One region of the Dellaglioa algida genome, then DNA from elsewhere that is predicted to be linked to it. Evidence: predicted binding sites of a transcription regulator. Region 1 holds the regulator's gene; the other holds the start of a gene.
What was found. The regulator LexA, encoded in region 1, represses DNA repair genes until DNA is damaged. The targets are predictions, from matches to a motif close to CNAACANNTGTTNG.
Positions count from the first base shown of each region.

Region 2: a site for LexA is predicted at 1,775-1,788, ahead of dinB (DNA polymerase IV). Genes of this name have one in related genera too.

Region 1 covers NZ_JANXLE010000002.1:169,175-172,388, reverse strand. Annotated here, with positions in the region: gene N0K73_RS02540 (hydroxymethylglutaryl-CoA synthase) at 103-1,254, shown strand; gene lexA (transcriptional repressor LexA) at 1,300-1,920, opposite strand; gene N0K73_RS02530 (DUF896 domain-containing protein) at 2,068-2,310, shown strand; gene N0K73_RS02525 (YneF family protein) at 2,406-2,642, shown strand; gene N0K73_RS02520 (ABC transporter ATP-binding protein) at 2,712-3,214, shown strand, end outside.
Region 2 covers NZ_JANXLE010000009.1:36,478-39,691, reverse strand. Annotated here, with positions in the region: gene zwf (glucose-6-phosphate dehydrogenase) at 165-1,652, shown strand; gene dinB (DNA polymerase IV) at 1,819-2,961, shown strand; gene N0K73_RS07515 (metal-dependent hydrolase) at 3,019-3,214, shown strand, end outside.

The sequences.
Region 1 (3,214 bases):
AGAATTTTATTTTTTTCTAATGAAACGATGGCAAATCTTGCCATCAAATTGGACATCTTGTACAATAATGGCAAGATAAAAAACGGAAGTTGGTTATAAGTAATGAAAATTGGAATCGATCGAATTAACTTTTTTACATCGAACGAGTATGTTGATATGACTGAGTTGGCTCTAGCTAGGGGTGTGGATCCTGATAAGTATTTGATTGGTATTGGTCAATCAAAAATGGCTGTAATTCCAGCGACGCAAGATGTTGTAACATTGGGTACCAATGCGGCGGATTCATTGATAGATGATGAAAACAGAGGTAAAATTGATTTTGTTATTTTTGCAACAGAGTCCGGAATTGACAATTCCAAGTCAGCTGGAGCATACATTTCTGGGTTACTTGGATTAAGCCATGTGAGGGCAATTGAAGTTAAACAGGCTTGTTATGGTGCAACTGCTGCAATTCAATTGGCAAAAGGACATGTTGCCCTTAACCCGGGCAGTCAAGTGCTAGTTATTGGGGCGGATATTGCCAGATATGGTCTGCATACTTCGGGTGAGCCTACACAGGGTGGCGGTGCCGTTGCGATGCTGATTACAAAAAATCCGGGTATTTTAGAGCTAGATGAAGAGAGTGGATTTATAACAGGAGATACAATGGATTTTTGGCGTCCTTTGAATCATAGCGAGGCACTTGTAGATGGCAAAACATCACAAAATGTCTACTTAGACTTTTTTAATAAAACGTGGACTGAGTACAAGGGTAAGACAAAATTAACATTATCTGACTTTAAAGCGATGTTATTTCATTTGCCATATACAAAATTGGGTACCAAGGGCTTGAGAGAGGTCTTATTAGAAGCTAATGAAGACGAAAAAATAGAATTGACACGCGAATTTGAAGCGGCAAAAAGATACAATAATCAAGTAGGAAACTTATATACTGGATCGTTGTACTTGAGTTTTATTTCCTTACTCGAAAACAGCAATGATTTAAAAATTGGTGATAGAGTTGGATTATACAGTTACGGATCAGGAGCCGTTGGTGAATTTTTTTCTGGTAAGTTAGCGTCTGAATTTGAAGACAGGTTGCCACAAATAAATTTAGAATCACGAGTTCAAGTATCTGTTGAGGCATACGAAGAAATGTATCAAAGTCAATTAAAAAACGATGGGGCGGATATAGAGCTTGATTATAAAAATGATCATTCTAAATTTGTTTTGACTGGTAGTAAAAACATGCAAAGACAATATCTTATTCAATAGAAAAAGCCGTCAAAATTAGTTTAACTAATTTTGACGGCTTTTTAATTAAAAATGACGATAGAGACCAATAACCTTACCCAGAATAGAAACCTGATCTAAGATGATTGGTGCCATTGAATCATTCTCTGGCTGGAGACGAAAGTGATTTTCTTCTTTAAAAAATCTTTTACACGTTGCCTCGTCGAATTCATTCATTGCAATAACAATTTCACCGTTCTCGGCGTTTGATTGTTTTCTGACAATGACTTGATCATCATTTAATATACCGATATTAATCATACTTTCTCCGCGAATGGTTAACATGAACAGATCATCCGAAGAGTTGAAATCAGGTGGTAGCGGGAAGTAATCCGTTACCTGTTCGACTGCCAAGATAGGGACACCAGCCGTAACTGTTCCTACCATTGGAATTAAATTTTCGTGACTATTAATTCCAATGGCGTCTAAACCAAGTGGCGTAAGTTCGATGGCTCTAGGTTTTGTTGGGTCTTTAGTTAATAATCCTTTTTTCTCAAGTCGAGCAATGTGTCCATGAACCGTAGAAGTTGAAGATAAAGAAACAGCTTCGCCAATTTCTCTAACCGTTGGCGGGTAGCCCTTTGTATCTACTCGTTCATGAATAAAGCGCAAGACCGCAAGTTGTTTGCTGTCAGATGCTTTTGTCATTTCGTACACCTCATCATCCTTATTTATTACTTTAATAGTAGCATATGAGGCTACTTGTTGCAAACAAACGTTCGGTTAATTTAATTAATTGTTTTTTATGATATTATCAGTTATGATTATTAATGAAATTTTAAGGAGTGATAGCTGATGATCCCAGAAGATTTAGCACCAAGAATTAATGAATTAACTGCAAAAAGTAAAACAGATGAAGGCTTAACAAAAGCCGAAGAAGCTGAGAGAAAAGAACTTCGTGAAACTTATCTTGCTTTATTTAGGGAAAGTTTCAGAAGCCGTGTTGAAATGATGCAAGTATATGATAAAACGGGTAAGGAAGTAACACCCGATAAAGTTAAAAAAGTTCAACGTGATAAGGGCTTACGAGACGACTAGGAAAATAGTTAGCGCTTTACGCATATTTACCTTTTCTTTTATGTGATAATTGTGTAGAATTAATGATTGAAGTGTATGGAAAGGGGTCTTGAATTATGTCAATGGGAATGACGATATTAATCGCCGTTATTGCGTTAGCAGTTGGACTTGTCGGAGGATTTTTCGGTGCTCGTAAATATATGGAAACGTATTTACAAAAGAACCCGCCAATCAATGAAGATATGTTAAGAATGATGATGGTCCAAATGGGCCAAAAACCTTCTGAAAAGAAATTGCATCAAATGATGTCATCAATGAATGCGCAAGCAAAAAATAGCTCACAAAAAAAATAATTTAATATTTTATAAACAGGCAAGGGTTTTCTTTGCTTGTTTTTTTTTCACAAAAAGGGGGAATTTGAAATGAACATATTTAGAAAACTAGGATGGTTTTTTAAACAAGAAAAGAAATCGTATGGTATTGGCGTATTTTTCTTGATTCTAGTAGCAATTTTTCAAATTGTACCACCAAAGATTATTGGAAACATTGTTGATAGCATGAGTAGAAATGAACTAACAGTGCGTAAATTAGCTATTTGGGTTGGAATTCTTATTTTCGTTGCAGTAGGACAATACCTCTTCCGGTATATTTGGCGAACTAATATTTGGGGGAGTGCAGCTCGACTTGAAAAAATATTACGTACCAGATTATTTAAACATTTTATGCAAATGGATCAGTCTTTTTTTCAACAAAATAGGACGGGTGACCTGATGGCTCATGCTACCAATGATTTAACGGCTATTCAACAGGTTGCTGGTGCCGGTATCTTGACTTTTGCCGATTCAATTATAACGGGTGGAACGACAATCATTGCAATGGTTGTTTTAATCGATTGGCGGTTAACTATTTTAGCAATAATACCGTT
Region 2 (3,214 bases), on a different contig from region 1:
TTTTAAGTATTAACTTTGATCTAATTAAGGTTAATACTTTTTTTATTGTCCGTTTTAAGACCAAGTTTCTTGTTTATTTTACTAATAAAATGTAAACTTATATTATTGATTTTGATACTAATAAAGAGGACTGAGACCTCAAAAAACGAGAGTGGTGTGAAGTAATGGAAACTCAACAAAAAGCATTATTTATTATCTTTGGTGGAACCGGTGATTTGGCAAAACGTAAATTATATCCTTCTCTTTTCAAGTTATTTGAAAAAGGATTTTTAAATGAAAATTTTGCCGTTATTGGGACTGCAAGACGTCCTTGGACAGACGATTTTTATCGAAATGTTGTTACTGAATCCTTAGTTGGAGTCAGTGGAGATAAAACTAAAATCGCTGATTTTGCCTCACATTTTTATTATCAATCGCATGATGTAACTGATGTTGCGCACTACATAACGTTAAAGAAATTGGCTGACGACCTTGATGCTAAATATCAAATTGAGGGTAATCGTATGTTTTACTTAGCAATGTCACCTCAATTCTTTGGGACAATTGCAACTCATTTGGGCTCTCAAAACTTGGTTACTAAAAATGGATTTAATCGTTTAATTATCGAAAAACCATTTGGTCGAGATTTTGAAAGTGCCAAAAAATTAAATGATGAGATTTCAAATACTTTTGATGAAAGCCAAATATTTAGAATTGATCATTACTTGGGTAAGGAAATGATTCAAAATATTCCGGCAATTCGCTTTGGTAATATAATTACGCAAACATTGTGGAATAATAAATATATTGATAATATCCAATTAACATTAAGCGAATCATTAGGCGTTGAAGAACGTGGTGGTTACTATGAAACAAGCGGTGCTATGCGTGATATGTTCCAAAATCATATTATGCAGGTAGTATCATTGTTAACGATGGATATGCCAAAAGAATTTGTTGCATCAGAAATTCGTAAAGAGAAATTGAAGGCCTTAGAGGCTATTCGCATTTTAAAACCTGAAGAGGTTGATGCAAACTTTATTCGTGGACAATATGGATCTAACAAGGCAGGGACTGAAAAGGCTTACCGCGATGAAGAACAAATTGCACCAGATTCGATGATGGAAACGTTTATTGCTGGACGCTTAATGATTGATAACGAGCGTTGGTCCGGTGTACCAGTTTACGTTCGAAGCGGTAAGCGTCTCGTTGAAAAAAATACTGAAATCAATATTGTTTTTAAAAATGTTGAAAAAAATATTTTTGGAACGAGTGATGAACATGAACATTTAGGTAAAGATGTATTAACGATCACGATTGAACCTGATGAGCGCTTCAGACTTACAATTAACACTAAAGAAATTGGTCAAGGTTTTAATACAAATAAAACTAATTTGGATTACGTTAATTCTCCTGAGACAAAAGCTAATACACCAGAAGCATACGAAAAATTACTTTTGGATGCTTTGAACGGGATTGCGATTAACTTTGCGCATTGGAATGAAGTTGCTAAAGCTTGGAATGTGGCAGACGTCATTTTGAATTCATGGCATAATAACGATGATGACAAGACGATATTCCCTAACTACCTGAGCGGTTCTATGGGGCCAGAAGCATCAGCTAAGTTATTAACAGATGATGGCAATTACTGGATTTATAATCCTGAAAAATAATTAAAAGTAACGTTTCGATAATAATCGAGGCGTTATTTTTTTTGCAAACGATTCTTTATTGCAGATAGGACGGGTAAGAAGTCAAAGTGATAGATGACAATGATGAGTGATTGGTTTTAAATAGAACGTATGTTTGTTATAATGAATTAAGAAAAGGGGTGGACTAATGGCTGAGTTGAATGGTATCACAATAGATGAGAATTTATTAAAAAGGAAAATAATTCATGTTGATATGGATGCTTTTTATGCATCAATTGAAGAACGTGAACATCCCGAATTTATCGGAAAGCCATTAGTAATCGCTCATGATCCTAGAAAAAATGGTGGTCGTGGCGTTGTTGCCACAGCTAACTATGAGGCCAGAAAATTAGGTATCCACTCTGCCATGGCGGCACAAGAAGCTTATGAAATTTGTCCTAAAGCTATTTTTAAAGCACCGGATTTCACGTTGTATAAAGAGGTTTCAAGTCAACTTCATGAAATATTTCATGAATACACCGAAATGATTGAACCAATTGCATTTGATGAAGCCTATTTGGATGTTACGCAGAACAAAAAAGAAATTAAGAGTGCTATTCAGGTGGCACATTTGATTCAAAGAGAGATTTATCAGAAATTACATTTAACCTGTTCAACAGGCGTTTCATACAATAAATTTTTGGCAAAATTAGCATCAGATTATAATAAGCCGGCAGGTATGACGCTAATACTTCCAGGCGATGTTATTCCTTTTTTATCCAGTTTACCGATTGGGAAATTTAGGGGTGTTGGTAAAAAAACGGCTCCTAAGATGATTGATCAAGGTATTTTTACTGGAAAAGAACTGTTGGAAAAATCTGAGGTTGAATTAATACAACAATTTGGTAAATTAGGCTATTTCTTATACAAACGAGTGCGTGGCGTAGATGACAGACCAGTTGAATGGCAAAGAGAACGAAAGTCTATTGGAAGTGAGCGAACATATGGAAAATTGTTGATGACGATTGACGAGGTGGAAACTCAGCTTAGATATATTGCGAGCTTAGTTTCGGAAACGTTGAATAAACAACAGAAACATGGGAAAACATTAGTTATTAAAGTTCGGTATCAAGATTTTACGACACTCACAAAAAGATTAACATTGGACGAATTTATCCGTAATGATGCGGCCACGATTTATTTTTATGGTCGGCAGATATTTGATGAAATTTTAGGTGCCGAGAAGGGGATTCGATTACTTGGATTAACGATGACAAATTTGGCACCAATCGGTTTTGAAAACATGAAGTTGCCTTTATTTGAAAAAAAAGTGTTGAATCAGCCTTTGTAATTGGGCTCAATAACCGTTATACTTAAGAGCAACTTTGGAAATGAAAGAAGATTAATCATGAAAATTACATGGCTTGGACAATCCAGTGTTCAAATTATTACTGATAATCAGTTAACGATTTTAATTGATCCATTCATTAAAGACAATCCATTAGTTAAGACAACTGTTGCGGAATTAGATCCGGATTACATTTTGGTAACCCATGCACATTATGATCATGTGGGTGATACGATTGAGTTGGCTAAGCAATCTG